Regions from separate parts of the Ectobacillus sp. JY-23 genome, predicted to be linked through region 1. Evidence: riboswitches for the same ligand, from Rfam matches in the RefSeq annotation. Region 1 holds a riboswitch; each other region holds the start of a gene.

Region 1 (3,146 bases):
CAGACCGAATGCAGCTGTAATACCGATAGCCGGCGCTCCCCGAACCTCTAAAGCTACAATACTATCCCACACCTCAGTCACTGTTTTTAGTTCTTTGTAATACACCTCAAGTGGTAGCTTTGTTTGATCTAATAAAATAATAGATTGCCCTGTCCATTGAACAGAGCGCGGTACATTTAACCCTACAGTCATGCTGTCACCTCATCACTTGTTTGTAGCAACACCTCTTTAAATACGGCGATATGTACAGGAAATTTGCTCAATAACAGCGCGCTTCCGTAACGAAGTGCATGCTGCTTGGCACGAAGTCTGCTTACCTCATTTTCTATACCATCCAAGTCTGCAACATGTGCCAATCCAATCGTCCGGCGAATAACTTCGCATCCTGCAAATAAAACTGTATCATTTAAAACCCCTTGAAGAATGTGTTCCAGCCACTTTTCACTTGTTGTATACGCTTCTTTCCCCTCCCGTTTCCATAAATCTGTAAAAGTCTCAACAAAAACAAACCATGTTTTTTCTATATGTTCAAATAAAATAGTTCGTTCATGATACGGGCGAGAAATAGCATTTAGTAATAAATTTGCAAAAAATTGCCCTAAATCAAAACCCATTGGCCCATATGTTGCAAACTCTGGATCAATTACTTTAGTTTCCGTCTTTGAAGCAAAAATGCTCCCCGTATGTAGATCGCCATGAAGTAAAGCCTCTTTACAGGTTAAAAATTTATATTTAGCCTGCGCGACTTGTAAACGCAATTCTTCGTTTGCCCATAACTCTTCCACTCGCGGTTGTAAAGCAACTTCAAACGCATTTGTATCAATATTGGCAAATGGATCTGTAAAGACGAGATCTTCGGTAATTTTACATAAGTCCGGATTTACAAAATTCCCATCCAGCACTCGTTTTTCCTGCGTATCCATTCCAAAATCTGATGTATAAAATAAGGTCTTTGCTAAAAATTCGCCAATGTGCTCAGATAAAAGTGGGTATGTTTCACCTTCAATGAAACCTGTTCTGGAAATCGTTAGGTGGGATAAATCTTCCATCACTGTAACAGCTAACTGTTCATCGTGATAATACACCTGTGGAACAAGGTGAGGTACATATTTTGCCTGAATTTGCAAGGCTTGGCTCTCAATAGTTGCTCGTTTTAAGGAAAGTGGCCAACTTTCACCAACTACCTTTGCATATGGTAACGCTTGTTTAATAATAATACTTTTATCCGTTCCGATAATATGAAATACCAGATTTAAATTTCCATCCCCGATTTCACGACAAGTTATAGTCTCAGTATCTGTAAAATATCCTAGTTTCCTTGCTAACGAAACCGCTTGTGCTTCGTTCAAAGGTTGATATGTCATATAGATTCCCCCAAAATGTATGATAGCGGGGTTTAAAAAAACCCCTTTCGCGACGAAAGAGGTTTGAAGGCAACTTCTCCCCTCTTATCTGTCAGAAAGTTTTCTTTCTGCTGGAATTAGCACCGTGCCTTACAGGCGAATAAATCGCCCCATTTCACAATGGTATTACGGTCGGTTGCTGGGTGTCATTGGGCCAAGTCCCTCCACCTGCTCTAGATAAGAGTTTTAGTTTTTAGAAAGTTTAAAGATTACGAAAACGAGCATAACAAGAATAAAACCATTTTGTCAATAGCTTATTGATAAATATTTTTACGGCGATCAGCAAAAACCGGAATGCCTTTGCGTACTTCTTTCACAAGCTCTCTATGAAGTTCACCATATAAAATTCCTTCTTCCTGTCCCAATCGTACAACAACTTCTCCCCACGGATCAATAATGAGACTGTTACCAGCAAATACATTATTTCGATCTGCGCCAGCCCGATTACAAGCAACCACATAACATTGATTTTCAATAGCACGGGCACGCAATAATGTTTCCCAATGCGCTAAACGAGGTAGCGGCCACTCAGCTACAACAAATAAAATTTCTGCACCTGCCACTGTGTGCGTTCTCATCCATTCGGGAAAGCGGATATCATAACAAATAAAACCTGCACACAACGTGCCTTCAATAGAAAACATCCCTGTTGTACTCCCTGCTGTTAAATATTTATGTTCATCCATCAGTTGGAACAAGTGTGCTTTACTGTACTCCATCAAGCATTCACCTTGCTTATTATAGACATACATTGTGTTAGTCACATCAGTTCCAATGCGCTTTGCAATCGATCCGCCGACGATTGTTACAGCAAATTGTCTTGCCCATTTACGAAATAAGGCTTGCACAGCTTTTCCATTCTCATCGGCTAATACATCTAATCGCTGCAAATCATAGCCCGTCGTCCACAACTCTGGAAGCACTACTACATCTGGTTTACCTAACATTGCTTCCTTCAGCATCACTTCTACAAGTTCTATATTTTTTTCAACATCACCAAAAATTACATCGGTTTGCAAACAAGCTACTTTCATCACGAGTTCCCCCCTAGTTCGTTATCTTCACAAGCTACACTTCTTTCCATACTTCTAAAACTCCTCTTCCTTCATGCATACTGCTTTTTCTCCACATAGAAAGAATAGTTTACATTTTACTTTACAAACTCCCAACAAGAATATATGATTGTTCACTAGAATTGCAACAATTTTCCGAAGAGGTGAAATACATGAAACATTTCAACCCCTCCACGACATTGACTTCGCTACCTAAGCAATTCTTTGCAGGGCTGGTACAGAAGGTAAATGCAGTGATAGCACAGGGTCATGATGTAATTAATTTGGGACAAGGAAACCCTGATAGACCAACGCCAAATCATATTATTCAAGCATTACAACAGGCAGTAGGAGAACCTGTTCATCATAAATATCCACCTTTTCGTGGTCAATCTTCCTTGAAGCAAGCTGTTGCTGACTTTTATGCCAGAGAGTATGGCGTAACAATAGATCCAGAAACCGAAGTTGCTATATTGTTCGGAGGTAAAGCCGGGCTTGTAGAGCTACCTATTTGCTTTACAGAACCCGGTGATAGTATTCTGGTGCCAGACCCAGGTTATCCAGATTATTGGTCCGGCGCAGCGTTAGCACGTATAAACATGGAAATGATGCCGCTCTTGCCGGAGAATCAATTTCTTCCTGACTACACATCTATTAGTCTAGACGTAGCAAAACGAGCTAAAATGATGTT
Region 2 (3,146 bases), 1.7 Mb from region 1:
TCTTTCACCATAAACGGACAGAATTGGAATAGACGTGTTGGAAAGGTCATCTGCTGGATAAGCAGCCAGAAACATGATCCCAGCGACTTTATCTTTATTTTCATAAGCGTACCTAGCACCCATCGCTCCCCCTAAAGAATGACCCGCTATATACCACCTTCTTACCTGTGGGTAGCTCTTGATGATTTCGTCTGCCTTATTGACATCAAAAATGGCAAAACGCAATGGCAACTGCGGTATAACAGTGAAGTAGCCTTTCTTTTGTAGCTCGTATCCAATATAGCTGTATGCCTCCGCCTCTACTTTTGCACCTTGGTAAAAGATAATACCTGTTTCAGCATTTGGATTGCCAAATACCATAGCTCCATCTTCTTTGTTTTGCACAAGAGAAAGAGCCTCTTTTGTGGGCTTATAAGCAGCTTGCGCCCAAATCAAAAAGCATGCGGTTATAAATACCAATAGCGCTATGAAAGATAATAGAATTATTTTCATCCATTTTTTCATCGTAAGATTCCTCACAGTTTTCACTTTTTACTTAATCTATCACTTTTTTTAAGGAGCAATACGCTGATGTTTAGAATCTCCTCTTATATTTATTCTGCTGTTTTAATTGCTAGTAATACGCCTGTAGACCAGTCCATCTCAGTTATAGTCATATCTTTTCTATTTCGCAATGCTTGCACTAACGTTGGCGCTTTAATACGGTACTCTTCCGGCAATTTTTCATGCGGTAATACGTCATGAATGACATAAAATCCACCAACATTCAGCTGCTCTAGTGTTTTATCCAGCAAGTCGAATTTTCCTGGCCATGTATCCGCAAAGATAAAGTCGAACGTTTCGGTCATCGTTTGAATAAATGCACTTCCCTCTTCGCAATGAAATGTAATACGTGTATCATGTCCCAGCATTTGTTTTGCTACGGCGTGAACAGCAGGATCAATATCAACAGTTATCAATGTGCTGGTTTCATCCATACCTTCTAAAATCCAAGAAGCCGATGCCCCTGTTCCTGTTCCCAGTTCTAAAAATCTGCCACTTTGTTTCGCTGCGGCTAATCCTTTTAAGAAAAAGCCTGTTTTATAGTCACAAAATTGATTAAAACCAATCTTCTTTGATTCTTTTATAATCTGTAAATATGCAGACGGTGCTTGCTGCTCTATCTGTTTCATTTCATCCTCCTTTTATGTAGGGCTTTTGATTTTTTATACATAGGCTCGGTTAATGGTTTGTTGTTGCTTTCCGTTACGGGGGTTCGCTTTCAGCGAGCGGTCAGGGAGTCTCATCCCTTTCACTCCAATCAACAAGTGCAAATGATTAACATTGGGCTTTAACACAGCCTATACATAAAAAAGCCCCTTTCCTACACCAAGAAAGGAGCTGAACATACTTTTACCTCACAAAAGCATCTTCGTCCTTTCTCATCTTCCAAGCGCGCAGCTTGCTGGAATTGGCACGGTATTCCAAAGGAATCCGTTGCCGAGGCTTCAAAGGGCCAGTCCCTCCACCTCTCTAGATAAGAAATTACGTCTTTTTAAAATTCTAAGTAAATATATACGAAAAGTCAATGTAATTATATACGCGTCGAATTAGAATCGCCTAACACTCTATGTATGCCTATTCGTATTTCTATCAGATTTTCATTTTCTTTGCTCCAAATAGAGTATGAAGAATAAACATCCTTAAAATAGGAGATACGATTGTTAACAGCCAAAAAATTAAGGTGAGTACGTTTCTATGAAAAATCATCATGTGATGCAACAAGAAGAACATAAAGACGAAATTTTCATCTCTTTAGTCCAAAATACAGCTCGCATTCAACAGGATTTCGGCGACAGCACAGACCTATCTATACGACATATAACACTAGGAAAAAAACATCTCTCTTCCGCTACTCTTGTACGAATTGAAGGGCTTTCTGATGAAAAGCTGGTATCAAAATCTGTTATTCAACCTTTAATAGAGCTATGGGACACAAACGAACGAATGACAACAGACGGAATAGCGTCTTGTCTGCAAAATAATTTAGTAACCACAAGCGGACTGAATCTTACTTCTAGATGGAAGGAAGTATTTCGAGCCATTTTGGAGGGTGACACCGCGGTATTTATTGATGGATGTCACATAGCAATCATCGCGAGCACGCGCGGAGGCGAACGCCGCTCTATTACCGAACCATCAACACAAACAACAATTCGAGGACCAAAGGAAGGCTTCGTAGAGAGTATTAGAACAAACACAGCTCTAGTGCGCAGAAAAATTAAAAATCCTAAACTGAGGGTTGAAGCCATGGAGATTGGAACACTTTCACAGACAAGCGTAGAAATTATGTACGTAGAAGGCATTGTTGATGAAGAAGTGCTGATGAAAGTGCAAAACAAGCTGCAAACAAGTAATCTGGATATGGTTTTAGAGTCAGGTGATATTGAAAGGCTGATTGAAAATAATACACACACCGTATTCCCAACCGTTTATCACACAGAGCGACCTGATGTAGTAGCAAGCGACATCTCACAAGGGCGGGTCGCTGTATTTGTGGATGGAACACCATTCGTTTTAATTGCACCTGTCTCCTTTTTTCAATTCTTCCAATCACCAGAGGATTATTACGAAAGAAAACAGATTGGCTATTTTATACGAGGACTGCGGTTTGTATCCTTTTTGGTTGCTTTGCTTGCACCTTCCATCTATATCTCTTTAATTACACATCATCAATCCATGCTTCCAACACACCTTTTAATCAGTCTATATGCACAGCGGGAAGGTATTCCATTTCCAGCCATTATAGAGGCTTTTTTGATGGAGCTGCTGTTTGAGCTTCTTAGAGAAGCTGGCATACGCATGCCTCGTATCATTGGCCCAACTGTTTCTATCGTTGGAGCGATTGTATTAGGACAAGCGGCGGTACAAGCAGGAATCGTATCGACTGCGATGATTATAGTGGTCTCCATCACAGCCATCTCGAGCTTTACACTGCCTAGCTATAATTTGGCTGCTACTGCCAGGATTCTTCGCTTCGTTCTTATGATAGCAGCATTCTTACTAGGCTTTTACGGAATCTTGCTCGGGTTTCTTGTCCTTTTAGCTCATACATGTAGTCTCTACTCCTTTGGAGAACTGTTTGTTAGTACCAAGCTTCCCGGTGT
Region 3 (3,146 bases), 640 kb from region 1:
TGCAGCAGGTATGAACCCTAAGGAAACAAAGGAACTTACGGACTTAATTTATCGTATGCGAGAAGAACTTGATGTAACAATCGTACTAATTGAACATGATATGAAGCTTGTTATGGAAATTTCTGAACATATTGTAGTACTCGATCACGGCGAGAAAATTGCAGAAGGAAAACCTGTTGAGATTCGTAACAACCGAAATGTGATTGAAGCGTACCTTGGAAAAAGTGCCGTGGTTGCGAACGAGGGGAGGGGACAGAATGTTAATTGAACTCAAAGATATTAATGCGTACTATGGTGGCATTCATGCCCTAAAGGGTCTTAATGTCCGTGTAGATAAAGGAGAGATTGTAACACTTATCGGCAGTAATGGTGCGGGTAAATCAACAACGCTTAAAACAATTAGTGGGCAAGTTATACCAAAAACTGGACAAATTATCTTTGAAGGAAATGATATTACAAAACAGCCACCTCATGTTACTGCCATATCTGGTATTGCTCATGTTCCAGAAGGGCGCCGCATTTTTCCACGACTTACTGTTCGAGAAAATTTAGAAATGGGAGCATTTTCGGTAAAAGATAAAAAGGTGATTGGTGAAAGAATGGAACGGGTTTTTCATTACTTTCCACGCGTAAAAGAACGCATAAATCAGTTAGGCGGTACAATGAGTGGCGGTGAGCAACAAATGCTTGCAATCGGTCGTGCATTAATGAGTGGTCCTCATTTATTAATGCTCGATGAGCCGTCCATGGGACTTGCCCCAATTGTTGTAGAACAAATTTTTGAAATTATCCATGAACTTAATAAAGAAGGAATGACCATTTTACTTGTTGAGCAAAATGCGTATCAAGCTTTACAAATTGCGCATCGGGGATACGTCATTCAGACCGGCGAAATCAAAATGGTCGGTGAGGGTCGTGTACTTATGAACGATGATATTGTAAAAGAAGCGTATTTAGCATAAAAGAAAAGAAGCTCCAAGGAGCTTCTTTTCTTTTATGAAAGTCTTTGTTAAAGTTCTCTTTACCCATAGAAAGCTTTAGCAATATCTAATGAAAAAGTAAAACTTTACAAGATTAAACCGTCATAATCGGTATCACCGCTACTAATTTGGTCAAGATGCGCTCGCACGTACTGTTGTATGTCTGGAGAGATTGGATTGCCGGGCGCATCTGGTGTGTAGTCTATAATGCGCCAGTTTCAGAATGACGTAAACGTGTAACGCGCTGTGTCCCGATAAAATGGGAGAATAAAGTTTCGTATGCCATAATATCACCTACTTTTTTCTTAGCTTCTTGTGAGCAAAAAAATATGTACGGGTAATATTGGGAAACTCATTTCGTTTCTTGTGCCCAATGCTCGGCAATGAAGGCGTCGCGACCGGATTCAACACGCTCTTGTTTATATTTTTCTGGATTCTTTTTATAGAAGTGCTGATGATATTCTTCGGCTTCGTAAAACGGAGAAGCGGGTAAAATTTCTGTTACAATGGGCTTGTTGAATTGACCACTGACAATTAGTTCTTGTTTAGACTTTTGAGCGGCTTGTTTTTGCTTGTCATTGTGATAAAAAATAGCAGCACGATATTGCGGACCGCGATCAAAAAACTGACCTTCCGCATCAGTCGGATCAATTTGGGGCCAATATAAAGATAATAACTTTTCATAAGGAAATACATCGGGGTCAAATGTAATTTGTACAACTTCATAATGACCTGTTGTACCGGTTTTTACCTGTTCGTAAGTTGGATTTTCTACATGTCCCCCGCTGTAGCCAGAGACTACGTTATGAATACCTGGTAGTTCATCAAAAGGTTTTACCATACACCAAAAGCAGCCACCAGCAAATGTTGCGAGTTCGTATTGTTTTGTCATCATCCTCATCCTTTCATTAAAAAAATCCCTTCTTCATGAGCGAAGAAGGGATTTTGCGTCCAAAGTCTTCTTCTTATCTTGCAGGATTACCTGCCGGAGTTGGCACCTTCCATAACGGGGTTGCCGAGGCTTTAACGGGCCGATCCCTAGACCTCTCTGGATAAGAATTATGTAAGCTTTATTATATAAGATACATGCAGTAAGTACAAATTTTTTTGCACATACTAACAACAAATTATTTGATTGCAGTTGTTTAAAGAGGTAACGCCCTTCACTGCAAGAAAAAATTAGATCACGGAGGAATGAGTATGAGGCAAAATAAAAGTGGTGTGGAAATAGAAGGGATAGTGTTGGTAAATGGCGATGAAGGGGAAGTTTCTCACGAGGAATTTTTGCAGGCCTTTACCCAATTTGTAGAACAACAAGGGTGGATTTTTGCTGGTGCTACCAAGCAAAGTCGACCTCAATAATTGAAAAACGTAGGAAAATGTTTGTTTTTTTCGTAATATAAAAGAAAAAGGTAAAGGGTGAAGAGTATGAAGGGAAAAACTATTCTAATTACAAGTGGCGGTTGCTTAGAAAAGTGGGACAATGTGCGCGGTCACACAAATATGGCGAAAGGAACGATTGGAAGCTTATTGGCAGAAGAAGCACTGTCTCTTGGTGCACGTGTCATTTACTTACATGGGTATTTCGCTAAAAAACCAGTAGTAAAAACCGGACAACTTTTGCAAACATGTACGTTTGAGGGAATTTTAGATTTGAGTGACAAAGTCAAAGAGATTGTTACAAATGAGCGTGTGGATGCTGTGATTATGGCAGCTGCAGGGTCTGATTGGATTGTCGACAAGATGGTGACACCAGCTGGTGAAGAATTACCGAATAAAGGTAAAATTTCTAGTGACCACCCACCTATTATTCACTTTAAAAAAGCACCTAAAGTGATTAACTTTATTAAAGAATGGAGCCCAGCATCACTTTTGGTTGGATTTAAACTAGAAAGTGATGTAGAACGAGAAGTGTTGTTAGAAAGAGCAAATCTTCGTATGAAAAGTTCGAGGGCAGAACTTATGGTGGCAAATGCATCCGATTCACTGTATACAACTGAAGCAGTTCATTACATCGTAGACAAAGAGGGACATGTAACGATGTGTGAAGGAAAAGAAGAAACTGCAAAGCGCTTGCTACAATGCATTGCAGAGCATCTTTCCATGTTTAGTTATACACTATAATCGTGTGCAACATTATCAATTTTAAGCTTTTTTTGAGATATA

The links. A riboswitch is a leader RNA that binds a small molecule or an ion and turns the genes downstream of it on or off. The one in region 1 is predicted to bind S-adenosylmethionine.
Region 2: linked by a shared signal. The riboswitch ahead of MUG87_RS15475 (O-methyltransferase) and the one ahead of mtnK (S-methyl-5-thioribose kinase) in region 1 are both predicted to bind S-adenosylmethionine.
Region 3: linked by a shared signal. The riboswitch ahead of msrA (peptide-methionine (S)-S-oxide reductase MsrA) and the one ahead of mtnK (S-methyl-5-thioribose kinase) in region 1 are both predicted to bind S-adenosylmethionine.

The regions. Positions count from the first base shown of each region.
Region 1 covers NZ_CP095462.1:1,319,793-1,322,938, forward strand. The annotation lists gene mtnA (S-methyl-5-thioribose-1-phosphate isomerase) at 1-192, opposite strand, end outside; partial or broken gene mtnK (S-methyl-5-thioribose kinase) at 261-1,364, opposite strand; SAM riboswitch class I at 1,446-1,587, opposite strand; gene MUG87_RS06835 (carbon-nitrogen family hydrolase) at 1,658-2,437, opposite strand; gene MUG87_RS06840 (pyridoxal phosphate-dependent aminotransferase) at 2,629-3,146, shown strand, end outside.
Region 2 covers NZ_CP095462.1:3,051,729-3,054,874, reverse strand. The annotation lists gene MUG87_RS15480 (alpha/beta hydrolase) at 1-504, opposite strand, end outside; gene MUG87_RS15475 (O-methyltransferase) at 594-1,172, opposite strand; SAM riboswitch class I at 1,419-1,523, opposite strand; gene MUG87_RS15470 (spore germination protein) at 1,738-3,146, shown strand, end outside.
Region 3 covers NZ_CP095462.1:679,278-682,423, reverse strand. The annotation lists gene MUG87_RS03545 (ABC transporter ATP-binding protein) at 1-268, shown strand, start outside; gene MUG87_RS03540 (ABC transporter ATP-binding protein) at 258-962, shown strand; gene msrA (peptide-methionine (S)-S-oxide reductase MsrA) at 1,333-1,875, opposite strand; SAM riboswitch class I at 1,943-2,039, opposite strand; gene MUG87_RS03530 (hypothetical protein) at 2,181-2,342, shown strand; gene MUG87_RS03525 (phosphopantothenoylcysteine decarboxylase domain-containing protein) at 2,409-3,104, shown strand.